Arthrobacter crystallopoietes: one gene and its partner. The protein of the gene in region 1 interacts with the protein of each later gene in a pairwise test. Links are inferred from orthologs where the notes say so. Each region holds a gene or a part of one and is shown on either strand. Other genes may lie near its edges. The genes, in order: AC20117_RS20145 and dnaE.

Region 1 (6,084 bases):
GCCATCCGCGACCGGCTGTATTCGCTGGAGGACGCCTACCAGCAGATCCACCGCCCCCAGGACATGGAATCGGTGGCCAAAGCCCACGAGAGGTTCAGGTACCAGGAAGCGCTGATCCTGCAGACCGCGCTTGCCCGGCGCAGGGCACAAGCGGCCGCCGAGGAAGCAACAGCCAGGCCGCACCGCCGGGCTGGCTTGCTGGAGCGTTTCGACGCTTCGCTGCCCTTCACTCTCACCGGAGGCCAGCAGGAAGTCGGAGCCACCATTGCCGCGGAGCTCGCGGAGAACCACCCGATGAACCGGCTGCTGCAGGGCGAAGTGGGATCCGGCAAGACACTCGTTGCCCTGCGTGCCATGCTCCAGGTCATCGACGCCGGCGGCCAAGCCGTCCTGATGGCGCCAACGGAGGTGCTGGCAGGCCAGCACTACGAATCGATCCGGCGGATGCTGGGGCCGCTGGCCGAGGGCGGCATGCTTGGCGGCGATGAAAACGGCACTAGGGTCGTGCTGTTGACTGGTTCCGTGGTAGGAGCCGCCCGCCGCAGCGTCCTGCGGGATATCAACAGCAACGAGGCTGGCATCGTCATCGGCACCCACGCCCTGCTTTCGAAAGAGGTTGAGTATTACGATCTGGGCCTGATCGTCGTGGATGAGCAGCACCGCTTCGGCGTCGAGCAGCGCGACCAGTTGCGTGCACAGGCCATCAAGCCGCCGCACCTGCTGGTCATGACCGCCACACCGATCCCGCGCACCGTAGCCATGACCGTTTTCGGCGATTTGGAAACATCGGTACTGCGGGAACTGCCGGCCGGACGCGCCCCGATCCGTACCCATCTCGTGGGACTGGTGGAGAACCCTGGGTGGGCGGAACGGATCTGGGCCAGGGCGCGCGAAGAGGTCGACGCCGGCAGGCAGGTGTACGTGGTCTGTCCCAAGATCGGTGACGACGAAGGCGAGGATCCGGCGAGTTTTGAGCCGACTGCCGATGCCGGAGAGGAAAGCCGTCCGCTGGCTTCCGTCCAACGGATTGCCGAGTTCCTCGGGGAGCTGCCGGTCTTGTCCGGAGTGCGCATAGGTGTGCTTCACGGCAGGCTGGACTCGACGGAAAAGAATGCCACCATGGCCGCTTTCACCGAGGGGCAGCTGGACCTCCTCGTGTCTACCACCGTCATCGAAGTCGGTGTGGACGTGCCGAATGCCACGATGATGGTGATCCTTGATGCAGACCGGTTCGGCATTTCCCAGCTTCACCAGCTGCGGGGACGGGTGGGCCGCGGCTCGCTGCTGGGCACATGCCTGCTGGTCACAAGCCTGGAGCCGGGCCACCCCAGCCGGGAGCGGCTGCAAGCAGTGGAAGCGACCACTGACGGATTCCGGCTGGCCCAGGACGACCTGAAACTGCGGCGCGAAGGCGACATTCTGGGATCCTCCCAGTCCGGTGGCAAGTCCACGCTGAAGCTGCTGCGCGTCATCAAGGACGAAGCCGTGATCGAACAGGCCCGCAACGACGCCGCGGCGATTATCGAACACGACGCGCAGCTGGGGGACTACCCGGAGTTGGCCCAGGCCATCGAGCTGTATCTCAACCCGGAGAAAGAGGCATTCCTTGAGCGGGGGTAAACAGTGAGCCGGGTGGTGGCCGGGGCCGCCGGCGGCATGACGCTGGCCAATGTGCCGGGCACCGCCACGAGGCCGACGACGGATCGGGTCAAGGAAGCCTTGTTCTCACGGCTCGAGTCGTACGACGTCATCCATGACGCCGTCGTTCTGGACCTCTTTGCGGGGTCGGGTGCCTTGGGGGCCGAATGCGCCAGCAGGGGAGCAGCCCGCGTTGAGCTGGTCGAGCTGGCGGAGAAGGCCGCGGCCGTGTGCCGGCGCAACGCCGAGATGATCAATTCCGTGCTGCGCCGCGCCGTGGTGCAGGTCCACCGCACCGGTGCCGAGGGGTACCTCGCCCGGCTGCAGGAGGGCCGGCATTACAACCTGGTGCTGATCGATCCGCCGTATCCGCTCGCCGAAGACAAGCTGGCGGAGATCCTGGCCCTGCTGGAGCCGTTCCTGGCCGAGGGGTCGGTGGTCGTCGTCGAACGCTCCTCACGTTCGCCGGAACCATGTTGGCCGGCCGGGCTGGAGTGTTTTTCCGGCCGCAAATACGGTGAGACGCAGTTGTGGTTCGCGGAACCGGTCCTAAGCCAGCACGAATGACTCCAGCTCGGCGCCTGTGAGCACCCGCGCAGGATGTGGACCGGCGGCCAGCAGGGACTGCGTCCAGTCCTCCGGCCACGGATCCAGTCTCGCAGCGAGCACCAGGTTGCCGGCATAGCGGCTCGTGAACATGCCCGCTTCGCCCAGCACTGCCACCGCCGGCGTACAGTCCGATAGCTCCTTGATCTGACGCTTGGCAAAGGTCAGCGGAGGGTCGTCACCCACGTTGACCAGCAGCACTCCGCCGGGCGCCAGCAGTTTGAGCAGCTCGCTGTAGAAACCGCCCGTGGCCAAATGCTCCGGGGCATCTTCGCCGGCGAAGACATCGAGAACAACGACGTCGAACTCGCCGTCGATATCGCCGAAGGTCAGTTCCTGGCGGGCATCCCCGATATAAACTGTCAGATCGGTTCCCTCGGGCAGCGGCAGTTGGTCGATGACGTAGTCCAGCAGCTCCCGTTCCAATTCCACGGCATGCTGCTCGGAGCCCGGCCTGGTGGCCTGGAGGTAGCGCGCCAGCGTGAGTGCGCCGGCGCCCAGATGCAAGGAGCGCAGAGGCTGCCCTGGTTCGCCGGCAAGATCCACAACGTTGGCAATCCGGCGCAGATACTCGTAGAAGACATGCTCCGGGTGCTTCAGATCGACATGTGACTGTTCGGCTCCGCCGATACTCAGGATGTACGCTCCCGGCACCCTGGTGTCCGGGTCGATGGAGGCATGCAGGCCGCTGCCGCGAAGGAACCGGTTCGGCACCGTTAGAGCCTGTCCTTCAAGGTGGCGATCCGCGACGCCGCTTCCTCCAGCACATCCACACGTTTGCAGAAGGCGAAGCGCAGCAGCGACTTGGTCCGTTCCGCACCTTCCGGGTGGCAGAACACCGGAACCGGTATGGCTGCCACACCGACCAGCTCGGGGAGCCGGCGGGCCAATGCTGTTGCATCGGTAACGCCCAGCGGCGCCGCGTCCACATTGATGAAGTAGGTACCCTGCGGCGTGAAGACGTCCATGCCCGCCGCCCGCAAGCCTTCGCTCAGGATGTCCCGCTTGCGCTGCAGCGTGTTCGCTAAGTCTTCGTAGAACGATCCGTCCAGCGCGAGGCCGGCCGCCACGGCCGCCTGGAAGGGGGTGCCGGAGGAATAACTGAGAAATTGCTTGACGGTCCGCGCCGCCGCCACCAGCTCGGCCGGTCCACTCATCCAGCCGATTTTCCATCCGGTGAGCGAGAACGTTTTGCCAGCGGAGGAAATGGTCAGGGTGCGCTCCGATGCGCCGGGCAGCGTGGCCACGGGTATGTGGGCTACCCCGAAGGTGAGGTGTTCGTAGACCTCATCCGTGATGATGATGGCATCGTGTCGGTTGGCCAGCTCCACGATGCGCGTGAGCGCCTCCCGGGTGAAGACACTGCCCATCGGATTGTGCGGGTTGTTGACCAGGATGACGCGGGTCCGGTCGGAAAAAGCAGCCTCAAGCGCGGCCAGGTCCGGCTGGAACTCGGGCGCCAGCAACGGTGCGGTGACGTGGGTAGCGCCGCTGAGCGCGATCACAGCGCCGTACGAGTCGTAGAACGGTTCGAAGGTCAGAACCTCGTCGCCGGGGCCGGTCAAGGCCAGCAGGGCGGCGGCCAAGGCTTCCGTAGCCCCGGTGGTCACGATGATTTCCGTCTCCGGGTCCGGCGTCAGTCCATAGAAACGCCGTTGATGGTCGGAGATCGCTTCGCGCAGCGCGGGGATTCCCTTGCCCGGTGCATACTGGTTTGCGCCCGCCGAGATTGCGTCACGGGCAGCCTCCCGCATCAGGTCGGGACCGTCCTCGTCCGGGAACCCCTGGCCAAGGTTGATCGCGCCGGTTCGAACGGCCAGCGTGGTGATCTCCTCGAAGATGGTCACACCCAAATGACCGTCCGCACCGAGGAGGTTGGCGCCTTCGGCCGTGCGTAGCCACGGTGCACGGCTCCCGGAGGGGGATCCTTGGGCCAGGTTTTCGTCCGTTCTGCTCATGTCTCCCAGTAATATCACTACAACCGCGGGCTCACGTGGTGTGACTTGTGCAGTGAATGGATTAGATTCATAGATATGCGCCGAGCCGTCTGCCCTGGATCCTATGACCCCCTGCACAACGGGCACGTGGAAATCATTGCCCGTGCCGCCAGCATGTACGACGAAGTGATCGTCGCCGTCTCCACCAACTATGCGAAGAAATACAGGTTCTCCTTGGACGTGCGCCTGGACATGGCCCGCCAGACCCTGTCGTACCTGCGCGGGATCACCGTGGAGCCGATGGGCGACGGCCTGCTGGCGGAATTTTGCCGCAGCCATGGTGCAGGTGTCATCATCAAAGGGTTGCGTTCCACGCAGGATTACCAGTACGAACTGCCCATGGCCCGGATGAACCGTCATCTTACTGGCGTTGAAACGGTGTTCCTGCCGGCGGAGAACAATTACACTCACCTCTCATCCACTTTGATCAAGGAAGTGGCGGCGCTCGGCGGTGACATCGCGGACTTCGTACCGAAGGCCGTGCTGCAACGTTTCCAGCAGGGCGAACAAGGACAATAGTCCGGCGGAGCGTCCATTTGAGAGTATGGGCATCTTCGCGCTAAGATAATACGTCGGTCTATGTTCTATAGGAGTTCTCATCGTTGTGATCATGAATCATGATCAAAATTCGCCCCTGGCCATTTCGGTCAAGGATCTCGGGCGCAGCCCGGGTACTATGCGGACCCTGAACGAGCATGTACCTGCACCGGATCAGTTCGGTGCAGCACTCATTGGCGTGCAGGAAGGCTCTGATATGGAGCTGGATCTGCGGCTTGAGTCCGTACACGAAGGTATTCTGGTTTCCGGCACTGCCACCGTTGATGTAACGGGGGAGTGCGGGCGCTGCCTGGATGCAATCGAGTATGATCTCTCCGTCAGGGTGCAGGAACTCTTCTACTACGAGGGCTTCGATCCGCAGGATCAGGGCCCGGATGATGAAGAGGCTGAAGAGCAGCGGCGGGTAGAGCGCGATTCAATCGATCTCGAACCGGTGTTGCGGGACGCAGTGGTAACCGCCCTGCCGTTCCAGCCGGTGTGCCGGGAAGACTGTAAAGGCCTTTGTCCTGAATGCGGGATGCGCCTTGAAGAGGATCCGGGCCACCAACATGAGGTTTTGGATCCTCGCTGGGCAGCCCTCGCCGGGTTGGCTGGCACAGCTGCCGATGAGGCAGCAACACGTACAGAGTCAGACGAGAGAGAAGAGAGTTAGTCGTGGCTGTTCCCAAGCGGAAAATGTCCCGCTCGAATACGCGCGCACGCCGGTCCCAGTGGAAGGCAACTGCGCCCAACCTGGTCAAGACCGTTGAGAACGGCCGTGTCACCTACAGCCTGCCTCACCAGGCCAAGGTCGTCACCGACTCGGCAGGCACCGCGCTGTTCCTTGAGTACAAGGGCCGCAAGGTAGCCGACGTTTAATAGCGTCCGCATGCCTTCAACTGAAGAGCTTTTGAAGCGTCTCGGCGTCGAAATCGACGCCGAGACGCTTCGTCTTGCTCTGACACATCGCTCCTACGCGTATGAACACGGCGGCCTGCCGACCAATGAGCGCCTCGAATTCCTGGGCGACTCCATTCTCGGCTTCTCCGTTACTGATGCGCTCTACCGCGACAATCCCACCCTTCCCGAGGGCGAGCTGGCAAAACGCCGTTCCGCCGTCGTCAGCACCCGTGCGCTGGCAGGGGTTGCCCGCGACCTGGATCTGGGCCAGTACATTCTGCTCGGCCAGGGCGAAAAGCTGACCAACGGCGCCGATAAGTCTTCCATTCTGGCGGACACCGTCGAAGCGCTGATCGGCGCTACCTACCTCGTCAACGGCATCGAAACCGCGCGCGGAATGGTCATG
Region 2 (7,195 bases), 630 kb from region 1 along the record:
ATTTCGGTGGTGCCCGCCTCCGCGTCAATACCCACCACGCTCTTGACCAGGCGCTTGGCCGTAGCAACGAAGACGTTGCCGGGACCGGTGACCACATCGACCGGGGCCAGCGCGGGGCCGAAGTCATTGGCGGGAACACCATAGGCAAACGCCGCCACTGCCTGCGCACCGCCGATGGCATAGACCTCGTCAATACCCAGCAGACGGGCCGCCGCCAGAATGGTGGGATGCGGCAGGCCGCCGAAGTCTTTCTGCGGTGGTGAGGCTAATGCGATCGAACCAACGCCGGCGGCCATCGCCGGAACGACGTTCATCACCACCGACGAAGGATAGACCGCCAGCCCGCCCGGGACGTACAGGCCCACCCGCGAAACCGGTACCCACTTGTGCGTGACCGTGGCGCCTGGGGCGATCTCCACCGTGGCATCGTCCGGCTTCTGCGCGTCGGCAAAGACGCGAGCCCTCGCGATGGACTCTTCCAGAGCGGCACGGACCGCCGGATCAAGTGCCTCCAGCGCGCGGACCAGTTCTTCCTGCGGCACGAGGGGGTGCTGCTGTTGCACGCCGTCAAACCGCGATGCCAGTTCGGCCAGCGCCGCGAACCCGTCGCCTCGCACCTTGTTGATAATCTCCTCGACCGCATGCGAGGCGACGTCAAAGGTCGTCTCTGCCCGGGGCATGGCGGCCTTCAGCTCTGCGGTATTCAAATGGCGCCCGCGCAGGTCCAAGAGGGGAAACTGGGAAAAGGATTCAAGGTTCGAAGCAGGATTCACGTTTCCATTCTACTGAGCCCGGCCCAGTCGTTTCCTGCCAGGGGCCATGGTTGAGGAGCAGGCAGGAAATTTAGCACAACTTAACACAATGCCCCACGCCGCCCGATGCCGAATACGCTGAACGTTAATGGGTCAGGCTGTCTTCTGTCCCCACCGAATAGTTCTGGAGAAACATTGTTGTGAGTGCCGAATCCGTAGCAGCACAGTCTGTCACGCCCGCCGGGCAACTGCTGGGAACCACCTTCCGGGAGGTCTTCCGGCGGCATGCTGCCGGAGTGGCGATTCTCACCGTTGAGTACGAGGGCAAGCCTTTTGGCTTCACGGCGACCTCGGTGGCGTCCCTGTCGGCGGAGCCACCGCGCTTCACCTTCAACATGGCCCGCTCCAGCTCGTCCTGGCCCGCCGTCGCGAACTCGAACTATATTGGCGTCCACATCCTCGGCCAGGACAACCGCGGGCTCGCCGACCGTTTCGCCCGTACGAAAGACCGCTTCAGCGGAGATCATTGGGAAGCAGGTCCCTACGGGGTGCCTCTCCTGAAGGATGTCCATGCCTATCTGGTCGGCAAGATCCAAATGCGCGTGTCCTTCGAAAACAACGCTGTGGTGATCGTCGAGGTAGTGGAAGGCTCGCTCGGCGACGAAGCGACGCCGCTACTGTACCACAGCGGCTCCTACGTTCGCCCGAGTCCGCTCGAATACCAGATCTAAATCCCCGGAGCCGCTAGACGTCGAGGCAGGCTGGACCCAGCAGCACCTTAAGATCACCAAAGAGCGACGGCGTGGGGTTGACCCGGAGATCGACGCCAAGCTTCATCACTTCAACTTTCCGTGAGCTGTTCAGCCGCACCTGGACTTCGGTGGTTCCCGGGTGTGTCCGCAGCACGTCGCCAAGGGACGAAACCACCGTCTCGGTCGCCTTGAAACTGGCCATGGAAATTACCACCGGCCCGGAATGGCCATCGCTGAGGTCAGGAACGGTCAGCTCCTGGGCATTCAGCGTTACTGCGCCGTCGTCACGGCGCTGCAACCGGCCGCGGACGACGACGATCAGGTCTTCCGCCAGGATGGTCGAGATCGGTCCGTACACCTGACCGAAGAACATCACTTCCATGGAGCCGCCGAGGTCTTCCACCTCGGCACGGGCGTAGGCGTTGCCGCTGTTCTTGGCGATCCGGCGCTGCAAGGAGGTGATCATTCCGGCAATAGTGACGATGGCACCGTCCGCGGGACCGTCTTCGCCGATGACTGAGGTAATGGTCAGGTCCGCATGCTGGCTCAGCAGACCTTCCAAGCCCTGAAGCGGATGGTCCGAGACATACAGGCCGAGCATGTCGCGCTCGAACGCCAGTTTGTCCTTCTTGTCCCATTCAGGCAGATCCGGAACTTCCACGGCCAGTCCGCCGGAGGTTTCACCGCCGTCGTCAAACGCACTGAAGAGGTCGAACTGGTTGGCTGCCTCGTTGCGCTTGAGCACAATGACGGAGTCAACCGCTTCTTCATGGATCATGGCCAGGGCGCGGCGCGGATCGCCGAGCGAGTCGAACGCGCCGGCCTTGATCAGTGATTCGATGGTCCGCTTGTTGCAGACAACCGCGGGAACCTTCTGTAGGAAATCGCTGAACGAGCTGAAGTGCCCCTTCTCCTCGCGGGCGGCGACCATGGCATGGACCACGTTGGCGCCAACGTTGCGGATGGCGCCCATGCCGAACCGGATGTCCTTGCCCACCGGGGTGAAGTTCACACTGGATTCGTTGACGTCCGGCGGAAGCACCGTAATGCCCATGTGCCGGCATTCGTTAAGGTACATGGCCAGCTTGTCCTTGTCGTCACCGACGGAGGTCAGCAGCGCAGCCATGTATTCGCCCGGATAATGCGCCTTGAGGTACGCCGTCCAATAGGACACGACGCCGTACGCGGCCGAGTGTGCCTTGTTGAACGCGTAGTCCGAGAACGGGAGCAGGATATCCCACAGCGTCTTGATGGCTGCGGCGGAATAGCCGTTGTCCTGCATGCCCTTTTCGAAGCCGGCGTACTGCTTGTCCAGCTCCGACTTCTTCTTCTTGCCCATGGCACGCCGCAGAATATCTGCCTGGCCGAGCGAGTACCCGGCCAGTTTCTGCGCGATCGCCATAACCTGTTCCTGATAGACGATCAGGCCGTAGGTGCCGCCTAGAATTTCGGCCAGCGGCTCCTCAAGCTCCGGGTGGATAGGAGTGATCTCCTGCAGCCCGTTCTTGCGCAGCGCGTAGTTATTGTGCGCGTTAGCGCCCATCGGCCCGGGGCGGTACAGCGCAAGCACCGCGGAAATGTCTTCGAAGTTATCCGGCCGCATGAGCTTCAGCAGGGACCGCATCGGGCCGCCGTCGAGCTGGAAGACTCCCAGAGTGTCGCCGCGTGCCAGCAGGGCGTAAGAGTCCGGATCATCCAGTGTCAGGTCCTCAAGCACCAGCTCGAAGTCCCGGTTCATCTGGATGTTTTCCAGCGCGTCCGTGATGATCGTCAGGTTCCGCAGACCGAGGAAGTCCATCTTGATCAGGCCAAGGCCCTCACAAGTCGGATAGTCGAACTGCGTGATGACCTGGCCGTCCTGCTCACGGCGCATGATCGGAATGATATCGATCAGCGGATCCGAGGACATGATCACACCGGCCGCGTGGACACCCCACTGCCGCTTCAGGCCCTCGAGCCCGAGCGCCGTTTCGAAGACCTTGGCTGAATCCGGATCCGACTTGAGCAGTTCCCGCAGCTCTTCGGCCTCGCTGTAGCGCTTGGCCTCCGGATTGTGCACGTCCTGCAGCGAAATGCCCTTGCCCATGACGTCCGGCGGCATCGCCTTGGTCAGCCGCTCTCCCGTCGAGAAGGGGTAACCCATGACGCGCGAGGAGTCCTTCAGCGCCTGCTTGCCCTTGATGGTGCCGTACGTGACAATCATGGCCACCCGCTCGTCACCGTACTTCTCGGTGACATACCTGATGACCTCCGAGCGGCGCCGATCATCGAAGTCGACGTCGAAGTCAGGCATGGACACACGGTCCGGGTTGAGGAACCGTTCGAAGATCAGACCGTGCTTGAGCGGATCCAGGTCCGTGATGCGCATGGCGTAGGCCGCCATTGAACCGGCACCCGAACCACGGCCCGGTCCTACGCGAATGCCGTTATTCTTGGCCCAGTTGATGAAGTCGGCCACGACCAGGAAGTACCCGGGGAAGCCCATCTGGGAGATGACGCCGACTTCGTAGTCCGCTTGCTTGCGGACGTCGTCGGGAATACCCGCCGGGTAGCGGTAATGAAGGCCTTTTTCGACCTCCTTGATGAACCAGGACTCCTCGTTCTCCCCTTCCGGAACGGGGTACCGCGGCATGTAGTTGGCCTGGGTGTTGAACTCGACGTTGCACCGTTCGGCGATCAGCAGGGTGTTGTCGCAGGCCTCCGGATAGTCGCGGAAAATGGCCCGCATCTCAGCCGGAGATTTCAGATAGAACTCATCGGCGTCGAACTTGAAGCGCTTGGGATCGGCCATCGTCGAGCCGGACTGGACGCAGAGCAGTGCCGCGTGGGCCTTCGCGTCCTCGGCATGTGTGTAGTGCAGATCGTTGGTTGCCACCAACGGCAGCTGCAGCTCGCGGGCCAGCTTGAGCAGATCCGCCTGGACATTGCGCTCGATGTCGAGGCCGTGGTCCATCAGTTCGCAGTAAAAGTTCTCCGGCCCCAGGATGTCCCGGAAATCCGAGGCGGCCTGCATCGCTTCCTTGTAGAGCCCCAGCCGCAGCTTCGTCTGCACCTCGCCCGATGGGCAGCCGGTGGTGGTGATCAGGCCCTTGCCGTAGGTCTGCAGCAGATCCCGGTCCATGCGGGGCTTGTACAGGTACCCCTCCAGCGACGCCAGGGACGACATGCGGAACAGATTGTGCATGCCCTCGGTCGTCTCGGCCCACATCGTCATATGCGTGTATGCACCGGCGCCCGAGACGTCGCCGCGGCCGCCGTCGCCCCAGCGGACACGGGTCTTGTCCGACCTCGCCGTGCCGGGCGTCAAATAGGCTTCCACCCCGACGATCGGCTTAATGCCGGCGTTGTTGGCCTTGTTCCAGAAATCGAAGGCGCCAAAGACAAAACCGTGGTCCGTGGTGGCCACGGAGTCCATGCCGAGTTCATGGGCATGTTCGAAGAGGTCCGTCAGGCGGGCTGCGCCGTCGAGCATGGAGTACTCGGTGTGGTTGTGGAGATGTACAAACGAATCAGTACCGGAAATCGAGCTAGTCACAGTTGCCACCACTTCATTCTAGGCGGGCACGTTTCATGCCGCGGTCCCGCCGTCGTACAGATCAGACCCGGTGTTCGGCCAGTGCTTCCAGTGCATAGGCCAGATCCTGGGGATATTCGCTTTCGTACTCCACCCATTTTCCGCTGACCGGATGGTCGAAACCGAGTTTCTTGGCGTGGAGCCATTGTCTGGTCAGGCCGAGTTCGGCCGCGAGCTTCGGGTCCGCCCCGTAAGTCAGGTCCCCGGCGCACGGGTGGCGGAGAGCGGCGAAATGAACGCGGATCTGGTGCGTCCGCCCCGTCTCCAGATGAACTTCGACCAACGACGCCTTTCCGAACGCTTCAATCACCTTGTAATGGGTGACTGAGTTCCGCCCGTCCTCCACGACGGCGAAGCGCCAGTCGTAGCCCGGGTGCCTGCCGATGGGTGCGTCGATAGTTCCTTCGAGCGGATCCGGCAGGCCCTGTACCAGTGCGTGATAAACCTTATCGACCGTACGTTCCTTGAAAGCCCGCTTGAGCAGCGTGTACGCGTGCTCGGTCTTTGCCACGACCATGACGCCTGACGTGCCGACATCGAGCCGGTGCACAATGCCCGCACGCTCCGCCGCCCCGGACGTGGAAATTCTATATCCCAGTGCGGCCAGGGCACCCACCACGGTGGGGCCGACCCAGCCTGGCGAGGGGTGGGCAGCCACTCCAACAGGCTTGTCAATCACGACGAAGTCATCATCGTCACCGAGAACCTTCAAATCTTCCACCTCTTCGACGACGATCTCCAACGGATCCCGCTCTTCGGGTCTGCGGATTTCAAGTTCTCCCGCATTCGGCAACCGGTCTGATTTGCCCAGGATCTTGCCGTTAAGCCTGACATGGCCCGCGGTGCACAACGTCGCGGCCGCCGAACGCGATATGTCCAGCAGGCCGGCAATAGCAGCGTCGGCGCGTTTGCCCGCCGTCTCCGGGTCAAGCGAGAACTGGTAAAGCTGATCAGGCACCGTGCTGCTCCGGGCTGCGGTCTTTCGGCGGCTGTTTACCGGACGGTACGCGTTCGCCGTCGATACCAATGCCCATGAAGGTCAGAATGCACCAGAGTATTACGCCGCCGACCACGGCACAGTCCGCAATATTGAAAATGGCGAAATTGGGGAACGCGATGAAATCCACCACATGGCCGACGCCGAAAGACGGTTCCCGGAAGAGCCTGTCCGTCAGGTTGCCCAGCGCACCGCCCAGAAGTAGGCCGAGGGCGATGGACCACCAGGCGGATCGGACCTTGCGTGCGTAGAAAATGATGGCACCGGAAACCAGGACCATCACGATCGTAAAGACCCAGGTGTAGTCCTGGCCGATCGAAAACGCCGCACCCGAATTTCGGATGAAGTGCCAGTGCAGCAGCGGGGGCAGCACCGGAATGATATCGCCCTCCGTCATGGTGCTGACGACCCACCATTTGGTCAGCTGATCGAAGAGGTACGCAAACGCGGCGCAGCCTGCCAGGATCAGGACAAAACCAGCGGTGCGCCGGCTGCGGACACCGGTGGGTTGGCGTTCGATGCTGCTGTCCGCGGGCTGGTCCCCGGAAGATGGTTCAGACATGATTCTTTTCTAACGGCAATAACGGATGGCGGCACGGAACACGGCTAGAGAAATGGCCGGTGTCAGGGAATTCCCGGCACCGGCCATCCTTGCCCTTGAACAAAGGGCTCAAAACTGGGTCAAGCTGAGGACTCTAGCTCTCCTTGATGTCCGGAGTCGCAAAGGAGCCACGGGCTTCCAGATCGCGCAGCTGGCCTTCGATGTAGGCCTTGAGTCGTGAACGGTAGTCCCGTTCGAAGCCGCGCAGCTGCTCGAGCTTGCGCTCCAGTACAGCCTTCTGCTGCTCCAGGGAGCCCAGCGTTTTGCGGCTCTTCTCCTGTGCATCGTTGACGAGGGTGCTCGCTTCCATCTGAGCTTCGGCAATGATCTTGTCGCGCTGCTCGACGCCGGCGTTGACATATTCGTCGTGAAGCTTCTGCGCCATGGCCAGAACACCCGCGGCGGACTCGGCAGTGGCAGTGTGGCCGCCACCGGCTGCTGGAGCGGCGGGAGCCGGAGCACTGACGACCGGAGCGGCCGCCGTAGCGGGAACAGCCGCTGCAGGCTTCTCGCGCTTAG

The links.
Region 2: the proteins of AC20117_RS20145 (region 1) and dnaE interact in binary tests that used the Escherichia coli proteins (3 or more experiments, as listed by UniProt). The link is inferred for Arthrobacter crystallopoietes from one-to-one orthologs.

What each region holds. Positions count from the first base shown.
Region 1 is NZ_CP018863.1:4,377,777-4,383,860, reverse strand. The notes cover bases 2,082-5,027. They hold AC20117_RS20145 (aminotransferase class I/II-fold pyridoxal phosphate-dependent enzyme), read right to left. Parts: upstream 4,203-5,027; coding sequence 2,961-4,202; downstream 2,082-2,960. Other genes in these bases: AC20117_RS20135 (YceD family protein), read left to right, coding at 4,876-5,027; coaD (pantetheine-phosphate adenylyltransferase), read left to right, coding at 4,278-4,760; AC20117_RS20150 (spermidine synthase), read right to left, coding at 2,188-2,958; rsmD (16S rRNA (guanine(966)-N(2))-methyltransferase RsmD), read left to right, coding at 2,082-2,205. Outside these bases: AC20117_RS20160 (ATP-dependent DNA helicase RecG), read left to right, coding at 1-1,620; more of rsmD, read left to right, coding at 1,624-2,081; more of AC20117_RS20135, read left to right, coding at 5,028-5,451; rpmF (50S ribosomal protein L32), read left to right, coding at 5,454-5,657; rnc (ribonuclease III), read left to right, coding at 5,668-6,084. UniProt on the Escherichia coli protein: Shows aminotransferase activity with methionine and histidine as substrates, and to a lesser extent also with phenylalanine.
Region 2 is NZ_CP018863.1:3,744,406-3,751,600, reverse strand. Bases 1,297-5,353 are described here. They hold dnaE (DNA polymerase III subunit alpha), read right to left. Parts: upstream 4,977-5,353; coding sequence 1,497-4,976; downstream 1,297-1,496. Other genes in these bases: AC20117_RS17295 (RluA family pseudouridine synthase), read right to left, coding at 5,101-5,353; AC20117_RS17305 (flavin reductase family protein), read left to right, coding at 1,297-1,483. Also shown: hisD (histidinol dehydrogenase), read right to left, coding at 1-773; more of AC20117_RS17305, read left to right, coding at 953-1,296; more of AC20117_RS17295, read right to left, coding at 5,354-6,036; lspA (signal peptidase II), read right to left, coding at 6,029-6,637; AC20117_RS17285 (DivIVA domain-containing protein), read right to left, coding at 6,771-7,195. UniProt on the Escherichia coli protein: DNA polymerase III is a complex, multichain enzyme responsible for most of the replicative synthesis in bacteria. This DNA polymerase also exhibits 3' to 5' exonuclease activity. The alpha chain is the DNA polymerase catalytic subunit.